DNA from 2 places in the Streptomyces sp. S6 genome. Region 1 is predicted to be linked to the other one. Evidence: riboswitches for the same ligand, from Rfam matches in the RefSeq annotation. Region 1 holds a riboswitch; the other holds the start of a gene.

Evidence for each region. Region 1 has a riboswitch for S-adenosylmethionine ahead of thrC (threonine synthase). Riboswitches for the same ligand answer to the same signal wherever they lie in the genome.
Region 2: linked by a shared signal. The riboswitch ahead of ACVNF4_RS08835 (aminotransferase class V-fold PLP-dependent enzyme) and the one ahead of thrC (threonine synthase) in region 1 are both predicted to bind S-adenosylmethionine.

What each region holds. Positions count from the first base shown of each region.
Region 1 is NZ_JBTYMC010000038.1:214-7,085, forward strand. Features, by position in the region: gene otsB (trehalose-phosphatase) at 26-841, shown strand; gene ACVNF4_RS08115 (alpha,alpha-trehalose-phosphate synthase (UDP-forming)) at 822-2,195, opposite strand; gene ACVNF4_RS08120 (glucosyl-3-phosphoglycerate synthase) at 2,343-3,287, opposite strand; SAM riboswitch class I at 3,453-3,600, shown strand; gene thrC (threonine synthase) at 3,618-4,913, shown strand; gene ACVNF4_RS08130 (MoaD/ThiS family protein) at 4,910-5,185, shown strand; gene ACVNF4_RS08135 (cold-shock protein) at 5,652-5,855, shown strand; gene groL (chaperonin GroEL) at 6,445-6,872, shown strand, end outside.
Region 2 is NZ_JBTYMC010000042.1:26,828-33,699, forward strand. Features, by position in the region: gene qcrC (cytochrome bc1 complex diheme cytochrome c subunit) at 1-188, shown strand, start outside; gene qcrA (cytochrome bc1 complex Rieske iron-sulfur subunit) at 185-1,243, shown strand; gene qcrB (cytochrome bc1 complex cytochrome b subunit) at 1,240-2,877, shown strand; gene trpD (anthranilate phosphoribosyltransferase) at 3,013-4,077, shown strand; SAM riboswitch class IV at 4,246-4,362, shown strand; gene ACVNF4_RS08835 (aminotransferase class V-fold PLP-dependent enzyme) at 4,403-5,749, shown strand; gene ACVNF4_RS08840 (Lrp/AsnC family transcriptional regulator) at 5,746-6,027, opposite strand; gene ACVNF4_RS08845 (rhomboid family intramembrane serine protease) at 6,024-6,704, opposite strand; gene ACVNF4_RS08850 (hypothetical protein) at 6,860-6,872, shown strand, end outside.

The DNA.
Region 1 (6,872 bases):
GCACCCGACCCCGTACGCTCGACCCATGGCTACCCACTCCACCCCCCACGGCCAGCTAGCCCTGAACGCGATCCGAACCCACCCCACCCGAGCCCTCCTCGCGTTCGACTTCGACGGAACGCTCGCCCCGATCGTGGAGGACCCCGAGAAGTCACGCCCGTATCCAGGGACGGTGGAGGCGCTGGCGGCACTCGCGGCGAAGGGTGCGAAGGTGGCCGTCATCACCGGGCGCCCCGCTGAAGTGGCCGTCAGGTACGGGGGGTTCGGCGATGTCGAGGGCATGATCGTGCTCGGGCATTACGGGGCCGAGCGTTGGGATCAGCGCACCGGAGAGGTCGTCGCCCCCCCACCACCCCCCACCCTGGACGACGTCCGACGCGAACTCCCCGCCCTCCTGGGCGACACGGACGCCTGGGTGGAGGAGAAGGGCAGGGCCGTCGCCGTGCACACGCGGCGCGCGAGGGACCCGCAGGGCCTCTGGGAAGCGCTGCGGAGCCCTGTGACGGAACTGGCCACCCGCCACGCCCTGATCGTGGAACCGGGACGACTGGTCCTGGAGATCCGCCCGCCGGGGATGGACAAGGGCGCGGCCCTGACGGCTCTCGTGGAGGAGACGAACGCCGGCGCCGTGCTCTACGCGGGCGACGACCTCGGCGACCTCCCCGCGTTCACGGCGGTGGAGACCCTCCGCGAGGCCAACACCCCCGGCATCCTCATTTGCAGCGCCAGCAAGGAGGTCACCGCCCTCACGGACCGGGCGGACCTCACGGTGGACGGCCCCGCAGGCGTCGTCCGGCTGCTGGAGCAACTCGCGGAGGACCTCAGCGAGTCAACGAGTTGAGCTGATCGAGGAACCACTGGGTCGGCGGCAAGGCGGTCGCGGCGGACGCGAGCCGTTTCGTCCGCTCGGCCCGCTCCTCACGCGGCATGGAGAGCGCCGAGTGGAGAGCGTCGGCGGTCTCCAGGATGTCGTACGGATTGACGGTGATCGCGTCGTCGCGAAGCTCCCAGTAAGCCCCCGCCTCCCGCGAAAGGACCAGAGCGCACCCGTCGTCGGAAACGACCGGCACCTCCTTCGCGACGAGGTTCATCCCGTCCCGGATCGGGTTGACGAGGGCGACATCGGCGAGCCGGTACGCCGCGAGGGAACGGGCGAAGTCGTCCTTGAGGTGGAGGAGTACGGGGGTCCAAGTGGCCGTCCCGTACACGGAGTTGATCTCGTCGGCGACGCGCTGGACCTCGTCCATGTAGTCCCGGTACACCTTGAGGTCCTGCCGGGAGGGATACGCGAAGGCGACGTGGACGACACGGTCGCGCCACTCGGGACGGGTGTCGAGGAGATGGCGGTAGGCCAGCAGTCCTCGGACGATGTTCTTGGACAGCTCGGTCCGGTCGACCCGTACGACCGTGAGCCGCCCCTCCCCGATCTCCTCGCGGAGGGACGCGATCCGGTCCCGTACGTCAGGCTGATGGGCCCGCTCACGGAGGAAGTCGGCGTCGGCCCCTAGGGGATGCACCCCGATACCCGTAGTACCCGTCCCGTTCGGACAGCACTCGGCGAAGGCGTCGGCCCACCGCCGCGTGAGGAACCCGAGCCGGTCGGCGGACAGCAGGCTGCTGAGCAGCTGATGCCGGATGTCCTCGGGGAGCAGCGCGAAGTAGTCCGGCGGCGCCCAGGGCGTGTGGGAGAAGTGCCCGATGCGCAGATCGGGCCGCAGGGACCGCAGCATCCCGGGGACGAGGCACAGGTGATAGTCCTGCACCAGCACGGCCGCCCCCTCGGCGGCCCCCTCCGCGAGGGCCCGCGCGAACGCCCGGTTGTACTCCTCGTACGAGGCCCACTGCCGCCGGAACTCCGCGTCGAACACGGGCTCCAGCGGCGTCTGGTAGAGCATGTGGTGGACGAACCACAGCACGGAGTTGGCGATCCCGTTGTACGCGTCGGCGTGCACGTCGGCCGGGATGTCGAGCATCCGCGTCCCGGCCTCGCCCACCCCGCGCCGCACGGCCTCCCGGTCCCCGTCGGACAACGCGCTGCACACCCACAGCGCCCCGGCGTCCGGGTCGATCGCGGAGAGCCCGGAGACCACTCCGCCACCCCCGCGCTTGGCGTGCAACGAGCCGTCGTCGCCGACGGAGTACGAGACCGGCCCTCGGTTGGAGGCGACCAGCACACGTGCGGAACCGAACGTCATACGCCTGAACTTAGCCAGCCGCCGCGTGGCTCAAACGCGAGGAACGTATACATGGCATGGGACACCGGGGTATGCCATACCTCCGGCGCCGTACCCGTACCCCTCACGTAGTAGTCCCCGTAGTACCCGGGAGCCCCTCACAGCCCCTCACGCCACTTTCCGCCGCGCGTACTCCGCCACCTCCACCATCGGCGGCCTCTCCTCCGTGTCCACGGAGTACGTCCGCGCCTCGAACCCGCCCTCCCCCCGCTCGAACTGAGTCAGCGCCGGACGGATCAAGTGCCCCCGCGCCAGCCGAAGTTGAGCGGTCCGGTAGATCGCCGCCGACATCCGCCCCAGCGCCTGCCCGTCCTGATGCCGATGCTTGCGCACCCCGATGTCGACCTGAGCGAGCGCATCCAGCCCGACGAGGTGCAGGGCATCGACCAGCATCCCCAGCTCCACCCCGTACCCGACGGGGAACGGGAGTTGCTCCAGAAGGCTCCGCCGCGCCGCGTACTCCCCGCCCAACGGCTGCACGAACCCGGCGAGTTGGGGCCAGTGCATGTTCAACAGGGGCCGCGCCATCAGCTCGGTGACCCGCCCGCCCTGCCCGGCGGCGCCCGCGAGGGGACGGTCGTACATCCCCTTCACCAGATCCACCCCCGGCTCGGTCAGCAGCGGGCCGACGATCCCGGAGACGAAGTCGGAGGAGAAGTCGCGCAGATCGGCGTCGATGAAGCAGACGACGTCGCCGGTGGTGGCGAGCAGGGACCGCCACAGGACCTCGCCCTTGCCGGGGACGGCGGGGATCCGGGGGAGGATCTCGTCGCGGTGGACGACCCGCGCGCCGGCGGACGCGGCGACCTCGGCGGTGCGGTCGGTGGACCCGGAGTCGACGACGACCAGCTCGTCGACGAGAGGCACCTGGAGCATCAGGTCATGGCGGATGACGGCGACGATGTCCCCGACGGTCGCCTCCTCGTTCAGCGCCGGCAGGACCACGGAGACGGTCTGACCCGACGCCCGTTTCGCCGCCATGATCCGATGCAAGGGGCGATCGGTCACCGACCAGGAGCGGGTGGCCAGCCAGCGCTCGACTTCTTCCAGCACAGTCCGCGGCTCCTCACTGTCACGGTCACGCTGCCCAGCGTGATCCATCTCGCGCTTCGGACGACTATCTCAACTGTCGTGGCATTCGGTTACAGTCTTGAACAACGCTGGTGACCATCGCATGTCGAGGCTCACCGGCCGACCACCGCATGCATAACTTCATACCGCTCATCCAGAGGGGCAGAGGGATACGGCCCGATGAAGCCCCGGCAACCCTCCAGCCGGTCTCGTGCGTGATCACGCCGCGAGGCTCCCGGCTAGGGAAGGTGCCAAATCCGTCTCACGGCGAGGTGCGTCGTGAGGAAGATGAGGAGAAAGGGCCTCGCCTCCATGGCTGTGCAGACCATCGCCACGAACGCCGACGACACCGGCACGACCGTCGATCTGGGTCCCGCCGAAGCGCTGAGCTGCCGCGAGTGCGGCCACCGCGTCCCCCTCGGCCCCTCCTTCGCCTGCGAGGAGTGTTTCGGTCCCTTGGAGATCGCGTACGACTTCACCTCGTACGACACCGAGGAACTGCGCGCCCGCATCGAGTCCGGCCCCGCGAACATCTGGCGCTACGCCCCCCTCCTCCCCGTCCCGGCGAACGTCGCCGAGAAGCCGAACATCAACCCCGGCTGGACGAAACTCGTCCAGGCGGACAACCTCGCGGCGGCCCTCGGCGTCTCCCCGGGCAAGCTGTTCGTGAAGGACGACTCCGGCAACCCCACCCACTCCTTCAAGGACCGCGTCGTCGCCCAGGCGCTCGAAGCGGCGCGCGCGTTCGGGTTCACCACCCTGTCCTGCTCCTCGACGGGGAACCTGGCCGGTGCGGTCGGTGCCGCCGCCGCCCGCGCGGGCCTGCGCTCCTGCGTGTTCATCCCGCACGACCTTGAACAGGGCAAGATCGTCATGGCCGCCGTCTACGGCGGTGAGCTGGTCGGCATCGAGGGCAACTACGACGACGTCAACCGCTTCTGCTCCGAGCTGATCGGCGACTCCGCGGGGGAGGGCTGGGGCTTCGTCAACGTCAACCTGCGGCCGTACTACGCCGAGGGTTCCAAAACGCTGGCGTACGAGATCTGCGAGCAGCTCGGCTGGGAACTCCCCGACCAGCTCGTCGTCCCGATCGCCTCCGGATCGCAGCTGACGAAGATCGACAAGGGGCTCCAGGAGCTGATCAAGCTGGGGCTCGTCGCCGACAAGCCGTACAAGATCTTCGGGGCGCAGGCCGAGGGGTGCAGCCCGGTGTCCGTCGCGTACAAGGCGGGGCACGACGTGGTGCGGCCGCAGAAGCCGGACACCATCGCGAAGTCCCTGGCCATCGGGAACCCGGCGGACGGGCCGTACGTGCTGGACATCGCGCGGCGCACCGGGGGTGCCGTGGAGGACGTCACCGACGAGCAGATCGTCGACGCGATCAAGCTGCTCGCCCGGACCGAGGGGATCTTCGCGGAGACGGCGGGCGGGGTGACGGTCGGGGTGACGCGCAAGCTGATCGAGGACGGCGTGCTGGACCCGTCCCTCACGACGGTCGTGCTGAACACCGGTGACGGCCTCAAGACCCTCGACGCGGTGGCCGGCACCGGCCTCACCGCGACCATCCGCCCGACCCTGGACTCCTTCCGAGAGGCTGGCCTCGCATGAGCGTCACTGTTCGTATCCCGACCATCCTGCGCACCTACACGGGCGGGCAGGCCGAGGTGAGCGCCGAGGGCGGGACCCTGGGTGAGGTCATCGCGGACCTGGAGAAGAACCACACGGGGATCTCCGCGCGGGTCCTGGACGACCAGGGGAAGCTGCGGCGGTTCGTCAACGTGTACGTCAATGACGACGACGTCCGCTTCGAGCAGGGGCTGGAGACGGCGACCCCTGACGGCGCCGGCGTCTCGATCATCCCGGCGGTTGCCGGAGGCTGATCCTTCGGGGTTGACCTAATGTCATTACCGGCGGGTAGTAACCGTCAGTAATGCCCATTACGCATTGTTCATCGAATTGCCCCCTCTGCTTCGAAGCGGAGGGGGCAATTCTGTGTGGTTGAACGAGGTAGGGTTGGGGAACGCGCTTCCGTTTGACCTGCCGGTAGCCCTTGATTTCTGCCTTACACCCGACAAGAAGTAGCCAAACTGCGCGCCTCTTGCACGGCATTTGCGGCATATGTCTGGCCCGACTTGCCCTGAACTCTCCTGAATTCTCACCACATTCCGGATCGTGTCCGTCCGGAATTCTCGTCCGATTGACCTGTTGCAGAGGGCAGTTGGGCAGATACATTCGGCCGCGGTCGACGCGTTCCGGCGCACGCCCCCAAATCGGCTGGGGGGTGAGGTCTGACCCGGGTCCGCGAAGTGCGGATCTGTGCAAGGGCCAGTAATAGGGGAGTTAGGCATGGCTCAGGGCACCGTCAAGTGGTTCAACGCGGAGAAGGGGTACGGCTTCATCGCGGTCGACGGTGGTGCGGACGTCTTCGTCCACTACAGCGCCATTCAGATGGACGGCTACCGCACCCTCGAAGAGGGCCAGCGAGTCGAGTTCGAGATCTCGCAGGGCCAGAAAGGCCCGCAGGCCGACATGGTTCGCGTCACCGCCTGAACATTTCAACCAGAGGACCCGCATCTGTCCAGGGTGCGGGTCTTTTGTGTGCGGGGGGCTCCGCCGGGTGGGCGCGATAGGTGACGACGGTGCTGTGGTCGAGGTCTTTCAGGGGTGCGGGGCTGTGTCTGATGTACGGCTCTGCCACGTGGGCGCGACGGGCGACGACGGCGCCGCAGTCGAAGTCTTTCAGGGCCGCAGGGCTGCGTTGATGTGCGGCTCCGCCGCGCGGGCGCGAGCAGCCGCGACGGCGTCGCACTCTGAGTCTTTTAGGGGCGCGGGGAACTGCGCGACCAGCCCTCCACGACCCGCAGCCGCCCACCGGCGAACCCCTCCTTCCCCCTCCTCTCCACCCCCGAAACCTCCGCCTTCCCATCCCGCAGCCACCCTTACGGCCTTGCACTCGCAGGGGCAGAGTGCTAATCATTGGCGTTAGCACTCTCCCCGTGAGAGTGACAACGAAGGACCGAGTCGGTGAGGTTCACGGCGAGGGTGGGGCAAGGGACCACCAGACCGCGGGACCGTCCGTCGCGGGCGCGGGCGCGGTCCACTGCGGTACTCACCCCCAGTCCTGGAGGGACCACTTCACATGGCCAAGATCATCGCGTTCGACGAGGAGGCGCGGCGCGGCCTTGAGCGCGGTATGAACCAGCTCGCCGACGCCGTCAAGGTCACCCTCGGCCCCAAGGGCCGCAACGTCGTCCTTGAGAAGAAGTGGGGCGCCCCCACGATCACCAACGATGGTGTCTCCATCGCCAAGGAGATCGAGCTGGAGGACCCGTACGAGAAGATCGGCGCCGAGCTGGTCAAGGAAGTCGCGAAGAAGACGGACGACGTCGCCGGTGACGGCACGACGACCGCGACGGTCCTGGCCCAGGCCCTGGTCCGCGAGGGCCTCCGCAACGTCGCCGCCGGCGCCAACCCCATGGCCCTGAAGCGCGGCATCGAGAAGGCCGTCGAGGCCGTCTCCGGCGCGCTCCTGGAGCAGGCGAAGGACGTCGAGACCAAGGAGCAGAT
Region 2 (6,872 bases), on a different contig from region 1:
ACAAGAAAGACGTCATCGCGTACCTGAACGCGGTCAACGGTGACGAGACCGTGAACCCCGGCGGGCTGGAGCTGGGCGGCCTCGGCCCGGTCAGCGAGGGCCTGTTCGCCTGGATCTTCGGCCTCGGCGCACTCGTCGCGGTCGCCGTCTGGGTCGCCGCTCGGACCGCAAAGGCCAAGAAGTCATGAGTACCCAAGACATTCCAGAAGAGAGCCTGCCCGCAGAGCAGGACCACGCGCACGGCCCGGTGGACCGCGCGGACGAGCAGCACCCGTTCGCCGACCCCGGCCTCCCGCCCCACGAGCACCGTATCCAGGACATCGACGAGCGGGCCGCCAAGCGGTCCGAGCGCACCGTCGCCCTCCTGTTCACGGTCTCGATGCTGGCCACTGTCGCCTTCATCGCCTCCTACGTCGCGATCCCGCACGACAAGTCGGTCTTCATCTTCCCGCTCGGCCACCTCAACGCGCTGAACTTCGCGCTGGGCGTCAGCCTCGGCATCGCGCTGTTCACCATCGGCGCGGGCGCGGTCCACTGGGCCCGCACCCTGATGTCCGACGAGGAGATCGCCGACGAGCGCCACGCGATCGAGGCGCCCCCCGAGGTCAAGGCCAAGGTTCTGGCCGACTTCAAGCAGGGCGCCAAGGAGTCGGCGCTCGGCCGCCGCAAGCTGATCCGCAACACGATGTTCGGCGCGCTGGCGATGTTCCCGCTCTCCGGTGTCGTCCTGCTGCGCGACCTCGGCCCGCTGCCCGGTACCAAGCTGCGCACGACGCTGTGGGCCAAGGGCAAGGTCATCGTCAACATGAACACGAACGAGCCGCTGCGTCCCGAGGACGTCGCGGTCGGGTCGCTGACCTTCGCCAAGCCCGAGGGCCTGGAGGAGCACGACCACGAGTTCCAGACGGAGATCGCCAAGGCGGCCCTGATGATCATCCGGATCCAGCCGGAGAACATCAAGGACAAGCGAGAGCTTGAGTGGTCGCACGACGGCATCGTGGCCTACTCGAAGATCTGCACCCACGTCGGTTGCCCGATCTCGCTGTACGAGCAGCAGACGCACCACGCGCTCTGCCCCTGCCACCAGTCCACCTTCGACCTCTCCGACGGCGCCCGGGTGATCTTCGGCCCCGCCGGTCACGCCCTGCCGCAGCTGCGCATCGGCGTCAACGACGAGGGCTACCTTGAAGCGCTCGGCGACTTCGACGAGCCCGTCGGTCCTTCGTTCTGGGAGCGCGGATGAGCACCACGACCACCGAGGAGTCCCGCGAACGCGGGAAGGCACCGGCCGGCGAGCGCATCGCCGACTGGGCCGACGGCCGGCTCGGGATCTACTCCCTCGCCAAGGCCAACATGCGCAAGATCTTCCCCGACCACTGGTCGTTCATGCTGGGCGAGATCTGCATGTACAGCTTCATCATCATCATCCTCACGGGTGTGTATCTGACGCTGTTCTTCCACCCGTCGATGAACGAGGTGGAGTACCACGGCGCGTACGTCCCGCTCCAGGGACAGCTGATGAGCGAGGCGTTCGCCTCGACCATGCACATCTCGTTCGAGGTGCGCGGCGGTCTGCTCATCCGGCAGATCCACCACTGGGCGGCGCTGATCTTCGTCGCCGCGATGATGATCCACATGATGCGCGTCTTCTTCACGGGCGCGTTCCGCAAGCCGCGTGAGGTCAACTGGCTGTTCGGCTGGCTGCTGCTGGTGCTGTCGCTGTTCACCGGCTTCACCGGCTACTCGCTCCCGGACGACCTGCTCTCCGGTACCGGTGTGCGGTTCATCGAGGGCGTGCTGCTGTCGATCCCGGTGGTCGGCACGTACCTGTCGTTCTTCATCTTCGGCGGGGAGTTCCCCGGCGGCGACTTCGTGGCCCGCTTCTACTCGGTCCACATCCTGCTGCTGCCGGGCATCATGCTCGGCCTGATGGTGGCCCACCTGATCCTGGTCTTCTACCACAAGCACACGCAGTTCGCGGGTCCCGGCAAGACGAACAACAACGTCGTCGGCATGCCCCTGCTGCCTGTGTACATGGCGAAGGCCGGCGGGTTCTTCTTCCTGGTCTTCGGTGTCATCGCGGTCATCGCGGCCGTCGCGCAGATCAACCCGATCTGGGCGATCGGTCCTTACCGCCCCGACCAGGTGTCGACCGGCGCCCAGCCCGACTGGTACATGGGCTTCGCCGAGGGTCTCGTCCGCGTGATGCCGGGCTGGGAGATCAACTTCGCGGGCCACACGCTCGTCCTGGGCGTGTTCATCCCGATCGTGATCTTCCCGCTGGTGCTCGTCGCCATCGCCGTCTACCCCTTCGTCGAAGCCTGGGTCACCGGCGACAAGCGCGAACACCACATCCTGGACCGGCCGCGCAACACCCCGACCCGTACCGGGTTCGGTGTGGCCTGGCTGACCGCGTACTTCGTGATGCTGATCGGTGGTGGGAACGACCTCTGGGCCACCCACTTCCACCTCTCCATCAACGCGATCACCTGGTTCGTCCGGATCGGCTTCTTCGTCCTTCCGGTTCTCGCGTTCATCCTCACCAAGCGGATCTGCCTCGGCCTCCAGCGCCGCGACAAGGACAAGGTGCTGCACGGTCGCGAGACCGGCACCATCAAGCGCCTGCCGCACGGTGAGTTCATCGAGATCCACGAGCCGCTCAGCCAGGAGCAGCTGCACACGCTCACCGCGCACGAGCAGTACGAGCCGGTCGCGATCGGCGCCACGGTCGACGAGAACGGCGTCCAGCGCAAGGTGAAGGGCACGGAGAAGCTCCGCGCCAAGCTCAGCGAGTCGTACTACGGCGAGGACAGCCAGATCGCCAAGCCGACCGTCGAGGAGTACAAGGAGATCACGAGCGGCCACGGCCACCACTGATCCCGCACCCGGGTGCAGCCCGGGAACGTCGCCACAGAAGGACCCCGCCCGATTCCCGGACGGGGTCCTTCGGCATGTGCGTGAGCTGGATAGGGTGAGCACACACTTTTCGCACGAACACCCTGGAGCGGCCGTATGAGCGCTGTGACCCCCGCTGGAGGCGACACCGCGGCGGGCCGTTCCTGGCCCGAGGTGCTGAACGCCCTGCTGTCCGGGCACGACCAGAGCGCCGACGCGACCGCCTGGGCGATGGACCGCATCATGCGCGGTGAGGCGACGGACGCGCAGATCGCCGGGTTCGTGGTGGCGCTGCGGGCCAAGGGCGAGACGGTCGAGGAGATCACCGGCGTCGTCCGCGCGATGTACGAGCACGCCAACACGATCGAGGTGTCCGGCCGTACGGTCGACATCGTCGGCACGGGCGGAGACGGCGCCAAGACGGTCAACATCTCCACCATGTCGGCGCTCGTGGTCGCCGGGACCGGCGCGAAGGTCGTCAAGCACGGCAACCGCGCCGCGTCCTCCGCCTCGGGCGCCTCCGACGTCCTGGAGAAACTCGGCGTCAATCTCCAGCTGACGCCCAAGCGGGTCGCGGAAGTCGCCGAGGAAGCGGGCATCACCTTCTGCTTCGCCGTCAAGTTCCACCCGGCACTGCGCCATGTCGCCGCCGCGCGGGGCCAGTTGGGCATCCGCACGGTCTTCAACGCGCTGGGCCCCCTGACGAACCCGGCCCGCGTGAAGTCCCAGGCGGTAGGCGTCGCCGACCCCCGCATGGCCCCCATGATCGCGGGCGTCCTGGCGGACCGGGGCAACTCCTCCCTGGTCTTCCGGGGCGACGACGGCCTGGACGAGCTGACGACGACGGCCACCTCCCGCGTCTGGATCGTCGGCGACGGCAAGGTCACGGAGGAACGCTTCGACCCTCGCGAGGTCGGCATCGAGTTGGTCCCTGTAGAGGCGCTGCGGGGCGGCGACCCGTCGTACAACGCAGAGGTGGCCCGCCGGCTCCTGAGCGGTGAGCAGGGCCCGGTACGGGACGCCGTCCTGCTGAACTCGGCGGCGGCGCTGGTGGCGCTGGACCCGGGGACGGGGACGCTGGCGGAGCAACTGAGGGCGGGGATGGAGAAGGCGGCGGAGTCGATCGACTCGGGGGCGGCGAGGGAGACGCTGGACCGCTGGGTGAGGGCGACGAACAAGTAGGGGGAGCGGCCCTGGGGAAAAGCGGCGCAGCCGCTTTTCCTTTCAGGGGCGCGGACAACCACGGCGAACCCGCACCTGCAACACCACAGCTCCCCCCGAGCTCTTAGACGTCCCGCAATCCGGACAGAACTTGCGCCCCCGCAATCACCTCATCTAATTTCTGAACCAGGTCATGAGTGACAGTCAACAGGCCCCGGCCGACTGTCCGGCAACCCTCCGTCCGTGGCGGGGTGCCCCGGGTGAAGACCAGGCCGTGTGCAGCGAGGTGCACGGCAAGCGCGGACCCTCCTGACACCGGGGGTCCTGGTCGTCGAGGAGCGTCAGCATGTCCGCACCCACTTTCACCCCCGCCCAGCAGATCTGCGCCCCCCTGGCCGTCCTGGGCCGAGACGTCACCGTCCCCCTGGTCACCGGCGGCGAGGTCACTTACGCGGCCCTGGACTACGCGGCCAGCGCCCCCGCGCTCCAGCGGGTGTGGGACGACGTCGCCGCGTACGCCCCGTACTACGGCAGTGTCCACCGGGGCGCCGGCTACCTCTCCCAGCTCTCCACGGACCTCTTCGAGTCGGCCCGCAGGACGGTCGCGGAGTTCCTGGACTGCCGTGAGGACGACGAGCTGATCTTCACGCGCTCGACGACGGACTCCCTGAACCTGCTGGCCCGCGCGGTCCCCGCCAACTGCCAGGTGTACGTGTTCGAGACGGAGCACCACGCCTCCCTGCTCCCCTGGCAGCACACGGCGGTCACGTACCTCGACGCCCCCCGCACCCCGGAGGAGGCCGTCAGCACCCTGGCCCGCGCCCTGGAGGCCCGCGACACCACGGCCCCCGCCCTCGTCTGCGTGACCGGCGCCTCGAACGTCACCGGGGAACTCTGGCCGGTCCGCGAACTCGCGGCGACAGCGCACGCGCACGGCGCCCGGATCGTCCTGGACGCCGCGCAGCTCGCCCCGCACCACCCGGTGTCCGTGCGGGACCTGGACGTCGACTGGGTGGCCTTCTCTGGGCACAAGCTGTACGCCCCGTTCGGCGCGGGCGTCCTCGCCGGCCGTACGGACTGGCTGCACGCGGCGGAGCCGTACCTCGCGGGCGGAGGCGCGAGCCGTGCGGTGAGCCGGGCGGCGGACGGCTCGGTCGAGGTGGAGTGGCACGAGAGCGCCGCCCGCCACGAGGCCGGTTCGCCGAACGTGATCGGCGCCTACGCGATCGCCTCGGCGTGCAGGGCGCTGACGGAGGAGGGGTTCGACAGCCTCGTCGCCCGCGAGCACCACCTGATCCGCACGGTCCGCGAAGGGCTGGCGGACGTCCCCGAGGTCCGTGTCCTGTCCCTCTTCGGCGACGACGCCCCGCGAGTGGGCGTCCTCTCCTTCGTGGTGGACGGCTGGAACAGCTCCCACTTCGCCGCCGCGCTCTCCGCCGAGTACGGCATCGGCGTCCGCGACGGCCTCTTCTGCGCGCACCCGCTCGTCAGCCACCTGCTGGGCGCGGCGGCGGCGAAGGCGGGGGAGTGCGGCGAGGCGACCTCCCTCAACGCGATCCGCGTGAGCTTCGGCGCGGGCACCCCGGACGAGCACGTCGACCGGTTCGTGACGGCCGTCCGCGAACTGGTCACGCAGGGCGCCAAGCTGACGTACCGGACGGAGAACGGCCGCTGCGTGCCGGCCGGCTCCTAGGAGTCCAGGCCGATCGCGAACGCCGCCTCCAGGTCGTGCTGGGAGTACGCGCGGAACGCGACGTGCGTGTCCGTGACCTCTACACCCGGGATCTTGCTGATGCGGCCGGGGATCACGTCGGCGAGGTCCTCGTGCTCGCGCACCCGGACCATGGCGATCAGGTCGTACGTGCCGGTCACCGAGAACACCTCGGTCACGCTCTCCAGGGAGGCGATCTCCTCGGCGATCTCCGGAATCCGGTCCACGCTGGTCTTGATCAGGACGATCGCGGTGATCACGGCTGGTTCTCTCCCTCGGGGACAGGTACTGGGGTGGCGCCAACTGTAGCCGTAGGGGTGAATCGCGCCCACGCGTAGAGGAAGCCCAGCGTGAAGCCCACGACGTGGGCCAGGTAGGCGACTCCGGGGCCGGTGGCGGGGTGGCGGGCGGCCAGCCACTGGAGGGTGGCCCAGAAGGGCAGGACGAGCCAGGCGGGGAAGCGCAGGGGGAGGAAGAAGAGGAAGGGCAGGAGACTGGTGACGCGCGCCCGTGGGAAGAGGTAGAGGAAGGCCCCGAGGACGGCCGAGATCGCCCCGGACGCCCCCACGAGGGGCTGCGCGGAGGTCGCGTTGGCGGCGGCGTACCCCAGGAGGGCCAGGCAGCCGCAGCCGAGGAAGAAGAGCGTGAACTCGACCCGGCCCATGCGCTCCTCGGTCATCGCCCCGAAGACGTAGAGGAAGAGCATGTTGCCGAGCAGATGGACCCAGCCACCGTGCACGAACAGCGCGGTGAGCAAGGTGAGCGCGGCACGCGGCGACCCCTCGAAGAGCTCGACGGGGACGACGCCCCAGCGGTGGTAGTAGGCGGCCTGCGCCACCGCGTCGAGCCCCGACGCCGGGCCGAGGACGAAGACCGCGCAGCACAGCGCGATCAGTCCGAACGTCACCGGAGCGGACGGGCGCCACCTCTTGATCATGGCTACAGAGCATGACGTAATCCCGTATACCGGCCGATATCGCCTCGCCGTCGTGGACGGACGGGCGGCCGGTCCCCGCCAGGCCGTAGGGTTACGGCCACACGCACCGGGGCACGCCCCCGGCGCACGGCCAAGAAAAGGAGCGGACGGTTCCGATGACGGTTACCC